3 regions of the Kitasatospora sp. MAP12-44 genome follow, and region 1 is predicted to be linked to each of the others. Evidence: riboswitches for the same ligand, from Rfam matches in the RefSeq annotation. Region 1 holds a riboswitch; each other region holds the start of a gene.
The links. A riboswitch is a leader RNA that binds a small molecule or an ion and turns the genes downstream of it on or off. The one in region 1 is predicted to bind magnesium.
Positions count from the first base shown of each region.

Region 2: another riboswitch for magnesium. It lies ahead of P3T34_RS03210 (hypothetical protein); the one in region 1 lies ahead of P3T34_RS35395 (divalent metal cation transporter).
Region 3: another riboswitch for magnesium. It lies ahead of P3T34_RS21030 (divalent metal cation transporter); the one in region 1 lies ahead of P3T34_RS35395 (divalent metal cation transporter).

Region 1 covers NZ_JARZAE010000004.1:7,760,420-7,766,242, forward strand. The annotation lists gene P3T34_RS35380 (MFS transporter) at 1-839, opposite strand, end outside; gene P3T34_RS35385 (ATP-grasp domain-containing protein) at 1,046-2,248, shown strand; gene P3T34_RS35390 (GNAT family N-acetyltransferase) at 2,325-2,855, shown strand; M-box (ykoK) riboswitch at 2,959-3,135, shown strand; gene P3T34_RS35395 (divalent metal cation transporter) at 3,444-5,084, shown strand; gene P3T34_RS35400 (MgtC/SapB family protein) at 5,121-5,823, shown strand, end outside.
Region 2 covers NZ_JARZAE010000004.1:460,080-465,902, forward strand. The annotation lists gene P3T34_RS03190 (universal stress protein) at 1-71, opposite strand, end outside; gene P3T34_RS03195 (hypothetical protein) at 201-797, opposite strand; gene P3T34_RS03200 (divalent metal cation transporter) at 828-1,583, opposite strand; gene P3T34_RS03205 (hypothetical protein) at 1,580-1,726, opposite strand; M-box (ykoK) riboswitch at 2,004-2,188, opposite strand; M-box (ykoK) riboswitch at 2,409-2,590, shown strand; gene P3T34_RS03210 (hypothetical protein) at 2,970-3,350, shown strand; gene P3T34_RS03215 (VOC family protein) at 3,419-3,787, shown strand; gene P3T34_RS03220 (hypothetical protein) at 3,837-4,103, shown strand; gene P3T34_RS03225 (transposase) at 4,164-5,795, opposite strand.
Region 3 covers NZ_JARZAE010000004.1:4,503,459-4,509,281, forward strand. The annotation lists gene P3T34_RS21020 (DUF3662 and FHA domain-containing protein) at 1-685, opposite strand, end outside; tRNA gene P3T34_RS21025 (tRNA-Leu) at 1,101-1,184, shown strand; gene P3T34_RS21030 (divalent metal cation transporter) at 1,336-2,976, opposite strand; M-box (ykoK) riboswitch at 3,277-3,453, opposite strand; gene P3T34_RS21035 (DUF6126 family protein) at 3,531-3,683, opposite strand; gene P3T34_RS21040 (metalloregulator ArsR/SmtB family transcription factor) at 3,680-4,015, opposite strand; gene P3T34_RS21045 (hypothetical protein) at 4,019-4,213, opposite strand; gene P3T34_RS21050 (hypothetical protein) at 4,277-4,651, opposite strand; gene P3T34_RS21055 (alpha/beta fold hydrolase) at 4,880-5,635, shown strand; gene P3T34_RS21060 (chaplin) at 5,694-5,823, opposite strand, start outside.

The sequences.
Region 1 (5,823 bases):
GGTCCGCGGCGCTCGGTCCAGCGGGTCAGCGGCAGCTCGACCAGCACGCAGACGGCTGCGTTCAGGCCCAGCAGCAGCCCGTAGAAGCCGTTGCCGAAGCCGTGCCGGGCCACGTGCAGCGGCAGCGTCACGGTGGACTGCCCGTAGACGACCGTCCCCGCGACCATGGTCGCCAGCAGCAGGCAGTAGCGGCCGTCCCGGAAGACGTCGCGGTAGCCGCCGGTGGCGCGGGGCACCGTCGACGGCGCCGGCTTGGCCGGCCGGGTGCCGGCGGGCAGCAGCAGCGCCAGCGCCCCGAAGGCGAAGGAGGTGAGCGCGTCCCCGACGAAGAGCAGCGGGTAGGAGCGCGCGCTGAGCAGGCCGCCCACCAGCGGGCCGACCGCCATGCCGAGGTTGATCGCCAGCCGCAGGACGGCGAACGCGGTGACGCGCTGCTGCTCGGGCACCACGTCCACCAGCAGGGCGCCCGCGGCCGGCCGGTAGAGCTGGGCGAACACCCCGACCACGGCGACCAGCGCGGTGGTCGCCCAGATCCCGTGCACCAGCGGCACGGCCAGGGTGGCCAGACCGCTGCCGGCCATCGACACCACGATGGCCGCCCGCCGCCCGTAGCCGTCCGCGACCGCCCCGCCGACGGCGTTGCCGACGAAGCCGCCCAGGCCCGCGACGCCGACCGCCATGCCCGCCTGGAACGCGGAGTAGCGCTGGCCCGTCAGGTAGAGCACCAGGAAGACGCTGAGGAAGTTGCCGAACTTATTGGCGAACATGCCGGCGAAGATGATCCAGGCCGGGCCGGGTAAGCGGGCCAGCCTGGTCCGAAGGGCCAGCGGGGAGTCCATACGGCGCCTCCGGGGGACGGGGTGGCGGGCGGCGCGACTGTTTCGACTGTACGGCCGATCGGCCCGACTCGGGTTCGACTCGGCTTCGAAGAAAGTGATCTGACGGATCGTCTGCTCCGGTCGATGGTGAGCGGAACGGGCTGGTCCGCCTCGGCGGCGGCTGCCATGCTGGCCTCCCGGACCGGCCCCAGAAGGAGGAGATCGCCGTGCGGCCCAGGCTGATGATGGTCGGGGGGTTCGCCGAGGCCTACCGCGCGGCGGTGGCCTGCGGGTTCGAGCTGACCGTGGTGCAGAACAGGACCGACCTGACGCCGGAGGACATCGCGCTGCTGGACCGGCTGATCACCTCCCCGATCAACGCCCCGATCGTGGTCGACCTCGCCGAAACCCTGCACCGCGCCGAGCCGTTCGCGGCGGTGGTCTCCTTCCAGGAGCACGGTGTGCTGAACGCCGCGCTGATCCAGCAGCGCCTGGGGGTGCCCGGCAACCCGCTGCGACCGGTCGAGCTGACCCGGGACAAGGGCCGGATGCGCGAGCACCTGCGGGAGCGCGGACTGGCCACCGTCGAGCATCTGACCACCACCTCGGCGGACGAGGTCCGCGCCTTCGGGGAGAAGGTCGGCTGGCCGGTGATCCTCAAGCCGATCGGCGGTTCGGCGAGCCGGCAGGTGCACCGGCTGGGCGGGCCGGGGGAGGTGACGGCGGCTCTCGCGGACAACCTGGCGGTCAATCCCGGGCTGCCGGTGATCGTCGAGGCGTTCGCGGTGGGCCCGGAGGTGAGCGTCGAGGCGGTCAGCTGGGAGGGACGCCACCGGGTGCTGGCCGTCACGGACAAGCTCACCACCGGCGCGCCGCACTATGTCGAGACCGGGCACACCATGCCGTCCCGGTTGCCGGGGGAGCGGATCGCGGCGGCCGAGCAGGCCACCGTCGACTTCCTGGACTCGATCGGGCACCGCTACGGCCCCTCGCACACCGAGGTGATCGTCACCGCGGACGGCCCGGTCATCGTCGAGTCGCACACCAGGACGGGCGGGGACCGGATCTTCGAACTGGTCGAACTGGTCACCGGGGTGGACATGTTCGCCGCCGTGCTGGCCGGCTTCGCCGGGGCCTTCCCCGACCACGTGCTCGCCGGCCCGCCGCCGCGCGGTGCCCAGGGCGGCGCCGCCATCCGGTACTTCGACGTCGGCGCCGGGACGGTCGGTGCGGTGCACGGCCTGGCGCAGGCCGAGCGCAGCCCCGGCGTGCTGCGGGTGGAGAGCGGCCTCGCGGTGGGCAAGGACGTCCCGCCGCTGCGGATGTCGCACGACCGGCAGGGCTACGTCCTGGCGGTGGGCGCCAGCGCGGAGGAGGCTGCCGAGCGGGCCGCGGCCGCGGTGCGGCTGATCAGGGTCGACCTGGTCTGAGCGTCGTCCGAGTCTCGCCTGAGTGGCCCCGGAAATCCGGTGGACAGCTCCGCGTGGCTGGATGCACCATCCGCCTGTGACAGAACAGAGCGACTCCAAGTGCGTGCGCCTCGTCCAGCTCGCGCCCACTGTCCTGACCGCGCTGCTGGACGGCGATCTCGCGCAGGCGAGCGCCCGGGCCGGCCTGACGCTCACCGACTTCTTCCTGACCGAGGACGCCCGCTGGCTCTGGCAGCTGAGGCTCGACCAGATCGCCGGTGACCCGGGCAGTGCCCGCTGGGTCGCCCGGGCGGCGGTGGCCGAGCCGGACGGCGTCGTGGTGGGCTACGCCGGGTTCCACGGACCGCCGGACCCGGCGGGCATGGTGGAGGTCGGCTACTCGGTGGCGCCCGACCACCGCCGCCGGGGCTATGCCCGCGCGATCCTCGCCGAGCTGCTGCGCTGGGCGGCCGCCGAGTCGGGGGTGCGCACGGTGCGGGCCTCGATCAGTCCCGACAACACCGCCTCGCTGGCCACGATCGCGGGCTTCGGCTTTGTCGATGCCGGCGAGCAGTGGGACGAACTGGACGGCCGTGAGCTGCTGTTCGAGCGTCATCGGGAGGCGTAGGCGGCTCGGGGGGCGGCGTCGGCGCCACCCAAGAGAAAGGTCAAGGATAGGTAAATATGGCAAGTGTATGGGCGGGGAGGGTTTAAGCTGGTCGAGGTTTTGCAAGGCACCTCGTTCGGTGAGGCGTCTTCACGGACACAGGCCACTGATCCCACCCGTCGAGAGACGCTCCGGATCAGGACAGATCTTCCCGACCTAAGGGTTGATCCCAAGTGGCTTCCCGCCTCAAAGGCAGGATCACGCCGTGGAGTGCCAAAGCTCTGACGAGTTGGGGTGTACCGGCCGTTTTCGGCGTGCCGGTCGCTCCTTGCCGCGTCGATATCGCGCCGTTGAAGGCGCACCGACCGGAAGGAGGCGAGTGACATGGATTCGAGTAGCAGCAGTAGTCCGGGCCATAAACGGCCCCGCACCCGCCCGTCCTCGCTGTCCACCGGCACGCGGTAACCACCTTCTCTGCGCGTAACCACGCCAAGTCCCCAGCACCGTACGGCCTTTGGTCGTAGCGGCGAGCCCGGGCCGCGCGTTCGCAGGGCGGATTGCTGCTGCGTGCCCTCACCGCCCCCGAGAGGGGCCCGGGAGAGACCCGCCATGACCAACGCCACGCTCGACCCCACCGCGACCACCCCGCGCGCCGCGGTCCTGGACGACGCCCACATCGGCGACATCCAGGGCGCGATGGGCACCATCAAGCTCGACGACCACGGCGAGCGCCGCGGCCTGTCCGCCAAGCTCAAGACCCTGCTGGCCATCGTCGGCCCGGGCCTGATCGTGATGGTCGGCGACAACGACGCCGGCGCCTTCTCCACCTATGGCCAGGCCGGCCAGAACTACGGCACCCACCTGCTGTGGACGCTGCTGCTGCTGGTCCCCGTGCTCTACCTCAACCAGGAGATGGTGCTGCGCCTGGGCGCGGTCACCGGCGTCGGCCACGCCCGACTCATCCTGGAGCGCTTCGGCAAGTTCTGGGGCGCGTTCAGCGTCATCGACCTGTTCCTGCTCAACGCGCTGACGCTGGTCACCGAGTTCATCGGCATCACGCTGGCCACCGGATACCTGGGCCTGCCCAAGGTCGCCTCGGTGGTGCTGGCCGCCGCGATCATCATCGCCTCCGCCTTTACCGGCTCGTTCCGCCGCTTCGAGCGGATCGCCATCGCGCTGTGCGCGGGCTCGCTGCTGCTGATCCCGATCTACTTCCTGGTCCACCCGAAGGCCTCGCAGATGGCCCACGACTTCGTGGTGCCGAACATGCCCGGCGGCGCCGGAGCCCTCTCCACCGTGATGCTGCTGATCATCGGCATCGTCGGCACCACCGTCGCCCCCTGGCAGCTCTTCTTCCAGCAGTCGTACGTCATCGACAAGCGGATCACCCCGCGCTTCATGAAGTACGAGAAGGTCGACCTCTGGATCGGCATCGCCATCGTCGTCATCGGCGCGGCCGCCCTGATGGGCGCCTCGGCCGCGGCCTTCGCCGGCACCGACGGCTTCAGCCACTTCACCGACGCGGCCGGCGTGGCCAAGGGCCTGGAGGCCCACGCGGGCAAGCTGGTCGGCGTGCTGTTCGCGATCGCCCTGCTGGACGCCTCGATCATCGGCGCCTTCGCCGTCTCGCTCTCCACCGCCTACGCCATCGGCGACGTCTTCGGCATCAAGCACTCGCTGCACCGCGGCGTCGGCAACGCCAAGGGCTTCTACGCCGTCTACGCCGCGCTGGTCGCCGCCGCCGCCACGATCGTGCTGATCCCCGGCTCGCCGCTCGGCCTGCTCACCCAGGGCGTCCAGGTGCTGGCCGGTGTGCTGCTGCCCTCCGCCTCGGTCTTCCTGCTGCTGCTCTGCAACGACAAGCAGGTGCTGGGCCCCTGGGTCAACGGCCCCAAGATCAACGCCTTCACCTCGTTCGTCGTCGGCGTCCTGGTCACCCTCTCCATCATCCTGACCGCCTCCGTGCTGTTCCCGAACATCACCGCCGCCGCGATCCTCGACATCATGGCCGGCTGCGGCGTGGTCGGCGTCCTGGCCGCCGGCTACGCCTTCACCCGCAAGCGCACCGCCACCATGGAGGACATCGACCGCACCGGCCGCGACAGCTGGCGGATGCCCCCGCTGGAGACCCTCACCAAGCCCGCCATGTCCGCCACCCGCAAGGTCGGCATGAGCGCCCTGCGTGGCTACCTCCTGGTCGCCATGATCATGGTCATCTTCAAGCTCGTCACCCTCGCGCTCAGCAGCTGACCGACCTGGCAGTCGATCGATGAGAGGGGATCTCCCATGCACACCCTGACCACCCTCGACTTCCTGATCCGGCTCGCCACCGGTGTCGGCTGCGGCGCCCTGATCGGCGTCGAACGCCAGTGGCGGGCCCGGATGGCGGGCCTGCGCACCAACGCGCTGGTCGCGACGGGCGCCACCCTGTTCGTCCTCTACAGCGAGGCCGTCGCCGACAGCAGCAGCCCCACCCGGGTCGCCTCCTATGTGGTCTCCGGGATCGGCTTCCTCGGCGGTGGCGTGATCCTGCGCGACGGCGGCGGCGTGCGCGGCCTGAACACCGCGGCCACGCTGTGGTGCTCGGCCGCCGTCGGGGTGCTGGCCGCCTCCGGCAAGCTCGGCTTCGCCGTGCTGGGCACGCTCACCGTGCTGGCCGTGCACCTGGTGCTGCGCCCGGCCGGCCACCTGCTCGACCGGGCCCCCGCGGCCGGCAGCGACCCCGACGAGGCCGTCCGCGCCACCCTGCACCTGGAGTGCGAGCGGCGCTCGGAGTCGCATATCCGCGCGCTGCTGCTGCAGGCCCTCGCCGCCTCCGGATTGGCGCCGACCGGCCTGCGGGCCCGTCGCGGTCCGGACGAGGCCACCAGCATCCGGGCCACCGTCGCGATCAGCGGCGATGTGGCCCAGGCGCTGGAGCAGGTGGTCTCCCGGCTCTCGCTGGAGCCGGGCATCCGCGACCTGCACTGGCACCTGGAGGAGGACCTCG
Region 2 (5,823 bases), 7.3 Mb from region 1:
CTGCCGTTGAAGCCCACCAGGACGAGCACCCGCTGTTCAGGGCAAGGGCGCCGAGCGGATGTCGTCGGCATGGATAGCCTCCCAACGCGGAGCGAGTACGAGCCTGGGGCGTGGCGGCCCCCTCACGCCCGCCACGCCCCAGTCCGCTACCGTCAAAAAAGCCCGTTACCGTCAAAGCCTGTTACGTCAGGCCGTCGTGGTCAGCCCGTGTACAGCTGGACGACCTTGACGATCACCAGGATCACGGCGATCAGCAGGTAGCCGCGCAGGGTGAGCAGGCCGGCCTTGCGCAGCGGGGAGAACTGCGGCTTGGGCAGGGTCTCGAGAGCCGGAGTCCGCCAGGCCATCCGGTCGGCCTCCAGCAGGTCCTTGCGCTCGGCGCGCGTCAGCGGTGCGGTGTCGAGCCGCTCGATATTGGTCAGGTCGATATCGGTCAGGTCGACTGCGGCGAACGCCGCCTCGGCTGCCGCGTTGGCGGAGCTGCGGGAGCGCAGGGCGACGCACGTGCCGCCGAGCAGCCCGATGCCGGCGCCGACGGCGAAGCCGGTCTCCAGCTGGGCGGTGGTCAGGCCGGGGAAGACGGTCGCGGCGGTCAGAGCCAGCGAGAGCAGGACCAGCACCCAGACGATGACGCCGGCGACGATGTTCTGCTTGACGGTGTTGACCCAAGGCCCCAGCACCGCACGGTCGTTGCAGAGCAGGACCAGGAAGACGGTGGCGGAGGGGAGAAGGACGCCGGCCAGCGCCTGGACGCCCTGGGTGATCAGGCCCTGCAGGTGCGCGTCGGAGACGAGCATGATGGTGGCCGAGATGCCGATCAGGATGGGCTAGCCGACGTAGAAGATCGGGGCTTCGGAAGGCTTCCAGTGCAGGGAGTGGCGCTTCTTGAGGGTGTCGCCGAGGGTATAGGTGGTGGCGAGGCTGACGGCGTTGGCGCCGACGAGCGCGGCGTCGAGCAGGACGATCGCGAAGAGCGAGCCCAGCGCGTGGCTGCCGTGGGTCTTGAGGCCGTCGGCGACGGCTCCCGCGTCGGCGAACTGGCCGAACAGGTCGGTGTTCTTGAAGACGAACGCGGAGGTGGCCATGATCGCGACGCCGCCGATCATGACGACGGCGATGCCGATCCACAGGTCGGCGCGCTCGTAGCGGATCCAGCGCGGGGTGATGCGCTTGTCGACCACGTTGGACTGCTGGAAGAACAGCTGCCAGGGCGCGACGGTGGTGCCGACGATGGCGACGATGATCAGCAGGAGCGTGGAGTTGAGGCCGCCGGGGAACTGCGGGACGAAACCGGCCGCGGTCTCGCCCACCTTGGGGTGCGACATCAGGGCCATCGGGAGCATGACGATGTTCAGCGCGATCAGCGCGAACAGGAAGCGCTCCCAGCGGCGGAAGGACCCACCGGCCACGACGGCGAAGAGCAGGACCGCAGCCAGTGGCACCGAGACGTACTTGGGGATGCCGAAGTAGTTGAGTGCGAGTGCGACGCCGATGAACTCGGTGACGATGGTGAGGGAGTTGACCAGGAACAGGTCACCGACGGAGAAGGCGCCCCAGAACCTGCCGAAGCGCTCGAAGATCAACCGGGCGTGGCCTTGATCGTGCCCAGCGCGCCGACGATGTCGCCGACGTGCGCGCTGTCCATCACCGCCGAGGTGGCCGGGGCGCCGGCCACCGGGTCATCGGGGCCGTGCCCTGGGGCGGAACGGGTGCTGTTGAAGGCCATGTCGAATCTCCTCCTGCGAAATGCCTGCAGGCAGGCTGAAGACACGCCCGTACTCGGGCACGTCGAAGGGTCGGGGCCGGGGCAGGTGGTGGCAGCAGCCTTGAGCGCAGCGTGAACCGCACCCGCACCCGCATCCGCACCCGCGGCGTCCGCGGAGCGGGTCCGGGACGGCTACGGGTGAAGGTGAAGGACGTGCGAGCAGGCCGGACCGACCCCCGGCGGGCAGCCGGGGCCCCCGGGCAGCACAGGACCAGGCTCGGCCACGGGCTGCTCTTGGCGGACACCCCTCACGTAAGAGTTTCGACACTGCACGGCGTGATCCCGCCCGCAACTTGCGCGAGCGGGAAGCCACTTGGGGTCACCCCTTAATCCGAGGAGACCTGTCCTGACCCTGGGCGTCTCTCGACGTCGTCGGGTCAGTGGCCTGTATCCGTGCAGACGCCTCACCGAACGAGGTGTCACGTCGCACAGTATGGCCCTCCTCGTTGACTGCCTGTCAAGTCCGCCCTTTCACCTTCTTTTCGCAGCTGCGAGGCCTGGGCAACTGACACGATCAGGCTTCTGACCAGGCCGGAATCCGCGGCGCCCGGAAGGGCACCCGACTGTCAGAGAAGTGTCAGGATCGACCTGCGCGGGGGTTGCGCAACCCGATCGGCGGTCTATAGTCGATGTGGGTTTTAAGAAGGCACCTCGTTCGGTGAGGCGTCGTCATGGACACAGGCCACTGATCCCACCCGTCGAGAGACGCTCCGGATCAGGACAGATCTTCCCGACCTAAGGGTTGATCCCAAGTGGCTTCCCGCTCGCTGAGGCAGCAGGGATCACGCCGTGACGTGCCAAAGCTCTGACGAGTTGGGGTGAGCCGGCCATTCGGGCCGGTCCGCTCCTTGCCGTGTCGATTCGGCGCACCGCTGTGCGTCCCGGCCGGAAGGAGGCGAGAGACATGGATTCGAGTTGCAGTAGTCCGGGCCACAAACGGCCCCCCGTCCGCTTGTCCTCGCTTCACTCCGGCACGCGCTGACCCGTTCCCACACGGTCGGCCTCTGCGCCATGCCCGCGGTTCGCCCCACCTCGACTCGGACGGTCCCAACCGAGTCGACCGGGGCGTCCGAACGCTGCGCGTGCCTCCCAACAGCCGTGGCAACAGCCTTGGCACTCCAGGGGGTTCACCATCACCAGCCTGACGTTCAACCAGACCGCTCGGCGGCCGCGCACCACGACGCGCGAGACCACCAACACCGGCTTGGGCCTCTCCCGGCTGCTGCGGACGATCCGCCGTAGAGACGCACTCCCCGCGCGGCACACCACCGCACAGCCGACGCCGGCAGCGTCGCAAGCCGACCGAGCACCCGCGCCCACGGCCCGCGGCTGCCTCCGCCTGACCCTGCACGACGGGATCTCCCGGCTCTACCTCATGGACGCCCGCGACTTCGCAGCCACCACCTCACCCGACGTCGCCTACGACGCCCGGGTGCACGCCGCCTACCTGCTGGCCCTCCAGGGCCACCGCCCCGAGTGGCTTGCCCAGCATCTCGACCTGCCCGCGTCAGCCACCGCCGGCATCGCCAAGCAGGCCGAGAGCTCAGGCCCGGACGGCCCGGGCACCATGCCCCCGCGCCGCTGAGTCTCTGAGCCGCAACCACCACCGCAGGCCTGGCCCACCAGCCCTTCGACCCGAAAGGCGACACTCCCGTGCTCGTCTCACTCGATCACGTCCAGCTCACCGCGCCCCCCGGCAGCGAGGACGCGCTGCGTGCCTTCTACACCGGCGCACTCGGCATGACCGAAATCCCCAAGCCGCCCCAACTCTCCAGCCGCGGTGGCTGTTGGTTCGCCGCCGACGACGGCCGCGTCCAGCTCTTCCTCGGCATCGAGGACCACTTCCGCCCTACCACCAAAGCCCACCCGGGACTGCGCGTCAGCGGCATCGACACCCTCGCCGAACGCGTCGCCGCACACGGAGCCCCGGTCGTCTGGGACGACTCCCTCCCTCCGAGCCGCCGCTTCTACAGCCAGGACCCGGTCGGCAACCTGCTGGAGTTCCTCGAACCCGCGCCCTGACCCTCCCGCGCACCCCAACCGCACGCCGCTCCCCGGAGGTGACGTTCCCATGTCCGTTTTCGCCGCGTTCCAGTCCCGCAGCCCGTTCCCCGCCACCCATGCCCGGGGCGGCCTGCGCGCCTTCCTGACCGCCTTCCCGCGCAGGATCAGCGACAACCCCCTCGACCACAGCATCCTCCGCCTCCTCGACACCCCCGCTCCCGAGCGCACAACCGCCCCTGCCCGCAAGGCGGTTCAGCTGCACGCCCACTGGCGCACCGTCACCGGCCCCGACGGCAGCCACCGCATCGAAGCCGGCTGGCACGGCAGCAACTGAACGCCCCCCGAACCCACGCACCCGTACGGAGGCAGAGATGACCCTGTACTACCGTTCCAATTAAGTAGGCAGGAGTGGGTCGTTGGCCCACTGCTGGTCACTGCGTGCATCCCGAACGGTGGTGGATGCCCGACTGGTCGCCCGCGTTCTCGTTGTCCCTGCTCGGGCGGGTGCATCGTGTGCACGGTCCGTGGCTGGGTGGCGGGTTTCCTCACGCCCCCGGGCACCTGGTTCGACCTGGACGCTCCGATGCCCGTGCACATCGCTCTGGTGTGCACGGGGCGGTTGCGTCCGTCGCCGAAGGGGGCACCCCCGGCCGAAGGCTGGGGGAGGGTGTCCGAGGGCGCGCCTGCCGATCGCGATGCTCGCGGCATCGTGTCGGGTGGTCTTGCGGTGCGGGGCGGCCATGGGCTTCTGCCAGTGCTGCGCACCCCATTGGGAGGTATAAGCCGGGTCCGCGGCGACGATGGACAGGTCCATCTCGGCAGCCATGGACACGAGGCGTGCCTTGAGCCTCCCGGTGGGGATGCCGGAGATGAGCTGGCGAAAGCGCTTCTTGCGGCCGTGCTTCTCGCGGGTCTTCTCGTCGCCGAAGTCGAGGTTCTCCAAGCCGATGGCGTCGACGCCGCAGCGCTTGGCCCAGTGGAGGAGGCGGGTGATGGCGTGGCGGATCTGGGCGTCGCGATGAGAGGCCGACCCGGACAGGTCGTAGGGGAAGCGGTGGGGGTCGCCGACGGGGTTGCCGTCGCGGTTCAGGTGCCAGGCCGCGAAGTGGTCGGCGTTCGTGTCCACGGCGACCATGCCAGCGGCGCGGGCGGTGGCCAGCGGGACGGTGCGGACGACCGGCCGGGTCCAGGCCGCGTCGAGATACCACCGCTCACGGGAAACGTCCAGGTGGATGCGGTACGCCACCGCCCGGTTGTGCTCGATGCGGTCGCGCCATTCCTCGCCCCGGTGCGCGAAGGCGACCCTCGCCGTCAGGACGTACCGGCCGTGCCCGGCGTTGGCCAGGCCGGCGAGGGGTGCGGGCAGCTTGATGCTCACCGCGCCGTCGGGGGTGACGCGGATCGTCTCGTTCCCCCACCGCTTGCCCGACTCCCCGTCGGCGGACAGGAACCAGCGCGCCGCCTGCCAGCGCGCCCGCCACTGCGGCTCGGTGAGGTTGGCGGCGGCGAGGTGGTGCCGGGTGTTCAGCAGCTTGCGGCCCCCGCGCACCACCCGCACCCGCCCGGCCTCCCGATCCGCACCCACGGCGGCGCGGCGCTCCTCCAGGGCGTGCAGGCGGCGGGACTTGACGAACCACTCATGCTTGGACCGGTAGCCGCCCGGGGCGCGCTTGGTGCCCTTCTCCCCGATCGGCAGGGACAGCCGGTGGCGCAGCGTGCGGATACCAGTGTCCAAGCTGTCCAGGTGTGCGGCCTGCCCCCGGCGCGACAGCGCCCACTGGTCGTGGGTCGCCTTCGTGATCGACCCGGCCCACCGCGACGACGAATCGGGGGTCAAATCCCGCTTGCGGACCGCCCAGCTGTCGGCGCAGTGCCCCAGGCCGTCCGCGCACCGGGCGGTCAGATCGCGCGAGGCCAGCGAACCGAGATGCCCGCCGACCAACCGCAGGACCTTCTCATCCTCCGCCGTAAGCCCCTTCAGGCGGTCACGCACCGTCACCCCGGTCGGGCCGACCACCTCCCTCATCCACCGGGCAGTCCGAGCATGCGCACAA
Region 3 (5,823 bases), 3.3 Mb from region 1:
TCCGGACATCGGCCTCGGTGGAGCGGCCCAGCACGCAGGCGGTGCCGGTGATCTGGTGGCGGGTGCCGTTGACCTCGATCCAGCGGCGCGTGTTGGCGCCCGTGCCGGAGCCGGGGAACGGGCGGACGTTGCCGGCGGGGGGCATCGGCGGCATCGCGGGGGGCGTGCTCGGGACCGGCGGGGCCGCCCCCGCGTACGTCGGTGAGCCGCCCTGCTGCCACGGTGCGCCGGGTGCCTCGGTGACCGGGCCGCGGCCGTAGCCGGCCTGCGGCTGGCGCTCCTGCGGCGGCTGGGCCGGGGGCTCGGGGGTCTCGGTGGCCAGCGTGCGGCTGCGCACCCGGTACAGGCCGGTGTCCAGGTCGTCAGCGCGTTCGAGGTTGACCTGGAGCGGGCCGAGGAAGCCGTAGCGCTGGGCCTCCGCGTACTCCAGGACCATGCCCGACAGCTCCTGGCCGAGCTGGCCCGCGTACGGGCTGAGCCGCTCGTAGTCGTGCGGGCTGAGCTCGACGATGAAGTCGTTGGGCACCACGGTGCGGTCGCGGTTCCAGATCGTGGCGTTGTTGTCGCACTCGCGCTGCAGCGCTCCGGCGATCTCCACGGGTTGGACCTCGGACTTGAACACCTTGGCGAAGGTGCCGTTCACGAGACCCTCGAGTCGCTGCTCGAACTTCTTCAGGACTCCCACGGGGCACCCCCTTCCAAGGGATCTCGAGGTACTGCTCGGGCTTGATTGCGGTACTTCCGTACTGATCGTATCCACGCGCGGGCCATCTGTACGGTTCCCCGGCCGGGCCGAGCCCGGGGGTGGGCTTGCGCACACCCCTTCGTACGGGTGCGCCCGGTGGCCAAGGAGTACCCCTTGGGCGGGGCCCTCACCCCTGGGCCGCCCCGGCGCCGAGTCGTTCGAGTGGCGGCCCCCGGAGAGCTGTGCAGGTCGGCTGGGGGAAGGGATTCGTAGGTTCCCCGTGGAGCGTGCTAATGTTTCTCATGTCGGAAGGGGCGACCGAGAGGGAGCCGAAGCCGGACGGAAGATCGAGAAGCGGGTCCAAACCGATTCGAAATCATCCGGACGATCGGTTAGCATCTACGACATCACCCATGCGCGGGTGGCGGAATAGGCAGACGCGCTGGATTCAGGTTCCAGTGCCCGAAAGGGCGTGGGGGTTCAACTCCCCCCTCGCGCACAGTGCGGAACGGGCTCCATCCAAGTGACTCAGGTCGCGAGGATGGGGCCCGTTCCTTTTGCGTTCCCACTGGGATCGCGCTCCCGCCGAAGCGGGCGCAAGGCCGGTCGGACCGATGCTCTCGGTCCGACCGGCCTTCTGTGTTCGATGCTCAGCCGTTGAGGGCGAGGGTGATGATCTTGATGACGACGAGGATCATCGCGACGAACAGGTAGCCGCGCAGGGCGCCCATGCCGATCTTGTAGCCGGTGGAGACGGTGGTCCTGGTGAGGGTCTCCAGCGGGGGCATCCGCCACTCGTCGCGGCCGGTGCGATCGATGGGGTCCTCGTTGGTGGCGGTGCGCTTGCGGGTGAAGGAGTAGCCGGTGGCCAGCACCCCGGCGACGCCGCAGCCGGCCATGATCTGCAGGATCGTCGCGGCGGTGATGTGGGGGAAGAGGACGGAGGCGGTCAGGATCACCGAGAGGGTGACCAGGACGCCGACGACGGCCGAGGTGAAGGCGTTGGTCTTGGGGCCGTTGACCCACGGGCCGAGGACCTGCTTGTCATTGCAGAGCAGCAGCAGGAAGACCGAGGCGGACGGCAGCAGGACGCCGGCCAGGGTCTGGACGCCCTCGGTGAGCAGGCCCAGCGGCGAACCGGGGATCAGGACGACGGTGGCGGCCAGGACGACCAGCGCGGCGTAGACGGCGTAGAAGCCCTTGGCGCCGGCGACGCCGCGGTGCAGCGAGTGCTTGATGCCGAAGACGTCGCCGATGGCGTAGGCGGTGGAGAGCGAGACGGCGAAGGCGCCGATGATCGAGGCGTCCAGCAGAGCGATCGCGAACAGCACGCCGGCGACCTTGCCGGCGTGGGCGGCGATGCCGTGGGCGACTCCGGCGGCGTCGGTGAAGTTGCCCTGGGCGGCGGTGCCGGCGAAGGCGGTGGCCGAGGCACCCATCAGGGCGGCCGCGCCGATCACCACGATCAGGATGCCGATCCACAGGTCGGCCTTCTCGTACTTCATGAAGCGCGGGGTGATCCGCTTGTCGATGACGTACGACTGCTGGAAGAAGAGCTGCCAGGGGGCGACGGTGGTGCCGACGATGCCGATGATCAGCAGCATCACGGTGGCCAGCGAGCCGGTGCCGCCGGGCATGTTCGGCACCACGAAGTCGTGGGCCATCTGCGAGGTCTTCGGGTGGACCAGGAAGTAGATGGGGATCAGCAGCAGCGAGCCCGCGCAGAGTGCGATGGCGATCCGCTCGAAGCGCTGGAAGGAGCCGGTGAAGGCGGAGGCGATGATGATCGCGGCGGCCAGCACGACGGCGGCGGTCTTGGGCAGGCCCAGGTAGCCGGCGGCCAGCGTGATGCCGATGAACTCGGTGACCAGGGTGAGGGCGTTGAGCAGGAAGAGGTCGATGACCGAGAAGGCGCCCCAGAACTTGCCGAAGCGCTCCAGGATGAGCCGGGCGTGGCCGACCCCGGTGACCGCGCCCAGGCGCAGCACCATCTCCTGGTTGACGTAGAGGACGGGGACCAGCAGCAGCAGGGTCCACAGCAGGTGGGTGCCGTAGTTCTGGCCGGCCTGGCCGTAGGTGGCGAAGGCGCCGGCGTCGTTGTCGCCGACCATCACGATCAGGCCCGGGCCCATGATCGCCAGCAGGGTCTTCAGCTTCGCGGACAGTCCGGTGCGCGGCGCGGTGTCGTCCAGCCGGATGCTGCCCAGCGCACCGCGGATGTCACCCACGTGCGCGTCGTCGAGAACGGCGGCGCGCGTCGGCGCGCTGGTGGTCAGGGTCGTGTCGGTCATGACGTGCCTCCCAGGTGCCCGGTCAGGGCGGTCGGGGGGCACGCGGCAGCTATCAGCCCTACGGGCGCGCGGCATGGCGACCCGTCACGGCGATCGGCCGTGCGGGAATGGATGACGCGTCAGGAATGCGCGCAGGGGAGGTGGTTACCGCGTGCCGGAGAAAAGCGAGGACAGGCGGGCGGGGGGCCGTTTATGGCCCGGACTACTGCAACTCGCATCCATGTCTCTCGCCTCCTCCCGGTCGGTGCGCATCGAGTGCGCGATATCGACACGGCAAGGAGCGGACCGGTCCGCAGGACCGGTACACCCCAACTCGTCAGAGCTTTGGCACTCCACGGCGTGATCCCCCCTCTGGGGCGGGAAGCCACTTGGGATCAACCCTTAGGTCGGGAAGATCTGTCCTGATCCGGAGCGTCTCTCGACGGGTGGGATCAGTGGCCTGTGTCCGTGAAGACGCCTCACCGAACGAGGTGCCCTCTTGAAACCTCACTAAGCGTAGACCCTGTGTCAGATCGGGTTCTACGTATTTATGGAATCTTTACTTTGAGGGGGGGTCAGTGCTTGCCGAGAGTGAAGAGCAGGATCAGGAATGCCGCCCAGACGTGCGTTGCGGCGATGTAGATCAACGCGCGCACCAGCATCGCCTTGCGCTTGCTCTTCTCGTCCTTGGTCGCCTGCGGGTTGGCGGCGGGCTGGGCATCGCTCATCGGGCGGCGGTCCTGTTCAGCTGGTCCGGCAACGGTCCCTGATCGGTGATCAGGTCGGTGAGGATCCGCCGCGCGGCGCGCAGCAGCTCGGCGACGTCGGGGGTGCTCAGCGCGTACACCACGGTGTTGCCGTCCCGGGTCGCGCTCACCAGCTGGGTGCGGCGCAGCACAGCGAGCTGCTGGGAGAGGCTGGAGGCCTCGACGTCTATCTCGGTGAGCAGCTCGCGCACCGGTCGCGGTCCGTCCTGGAGCAGTTCGAGCACGCGGATCCGGACGGGGTGGCCGAGCGTGCGGAAGAACTCCGCCTTGGCCTGGTAGGGCGGGACGGGCACGGGTCAGTCCTCTCCGCGTTCCTCTTCGGGGGTGTGCGGGAGGGCGATGCCGTTCTTGGCGGCGGTCCGCAGCAGTCCGGCGATTCGGCCCTCGTAGGCCTGGACGCCGTCCAGGTCGCCGTCGGCGCGCGCCTTCGCCAGGCTGGCTCGGGCCTGGGCCAGCTGGGTGCGCAGCTCTTCGTCGAACATTCCGGTCACCGCTCCAGCATCTCCGGAGTTGAAGAATTCTTCAACTGCCGGTCGGTTCGCCCTGCCGCGGCCTCAGACCATCAGCTCGCTCTCGATCCGATGGACCTGGTGCCTGGCCAGCGCGAGGTTGGCCCGGGCGCGGTCCAGCACCAGGTAGAGGAAGAGGTTCTGGCTGCCGGCGCTGGTGAGCGGCCGGACCAGGTGGTACTGGTGGGTGAGGGTGCTGAGGATGTCCTCCATCGCCTCCCCCGCCCGGCCCTGCAGCTCGACGGCGCGCAGGGTGGCGCGGACCACGTCGGTGCTCCCGGCGGCGGCGAGCGCGAGGTCCAGGTCGGCCGCGTGTCCCAGCGTGCCCAGGGCCATCCCGCTGCCGACGTCCACCAGCGCGACCCCCAGGGCGCCCTGGATGGTCATGGCGTCCTTGAGGGCGTTCTCGATGCCGGACATGTGGACCTCCTGGCTGATCGGATCGATGACACGAGGGTAGGGAGATGGCCGGTGTCTGCCGGTCTGTTGACCGGTATTGATCGACTCTCCTGTCCATCTGCGTCAGATCTGTTGACTAGCAGTCGTCACTTGAAGATTTCTTCATCCCGATCGGACGCGATCGGACGGCGTACCCTTCGGCGCAGCGGGCCCGCAGGGGTCCGCGACGGACGAACGGAGTGGTCGGCGATGACGGGCGCGGTGGCGTGGCGGGTACGGCCGGGCGAGCCGCGGGCGGTGGTGCTGGTGCTGCACGGCGGGCAGGTGGAGAGCACCGCGCCGGCCCGGCCCTGGCACCTGGCGGTGGTGCGGATGCGCGGGTTCGTCCGCTCGCTGGAGCGGGAGACGGCCGGCGGCGCGGTCGCGGTGGGCCTGGTGCGCTACCGCTACCGGGGCTGGAACGGTGAGCGGGCGCACGCCGCGCAGGACGTGCTGGCGGCGCTGGACGCGGTGGCGGCGGACTTCGGTCCGGTTCCGGTGGTGCTGGTCGGGCACTCGATGGGTGGCCGGGCCGCTCTGCGGGCGGCCGGCCACCCCAGCGTGAGCGGGCTCGTCGCGCTCGCGCCGTGGTGTCCGCCCGAGGACCCGTGCGAGCAGCTGGCCGGCCGCAGCCTGGTGGCGCTGCACGGCGACCGCGACAAGGTGACCGACCCGGCCCTGACCCGCGCGTTCGCCGCCCGGGCCCGGGCGGCCGGCGCCGCGGTGGCCGCGATCGAGGTGACCGGGGCCGGGCACGGCATGCTGCAGCGCTCCGCCCAGTGGCACCGCAGCACCGCGCTGCTGGTGGCCGCCCTGCTCGGCCTGCGCGACTTCCCCGAGCAGCTGGCGTCCTCGCTGGCGCTGCGCGGGGCCGAGCCCGATGGGCTGCGGCTGGCGCTGCCGACGCCGGCGCAGTGGCCACCGGTTGGGGATCCGCGGCTGGCCGGTGGACGCGGGAGAGGCTGATCAACGACGGCGGCCGCTCCCGCCCCGGTGGGGGCGGGAGCGGCCGCGGCGATGCGGGTCAGCTGTTGACGCAGGTGTTCCCGAACGCCGGGTTGGCGATGCCCACCAGGTTGATGCTGTTGCCGCAGATGTTGATCGGGATGTGGATCGGGATCTGGATCACGTTGCCCGACAGAATGCCGGGCGAG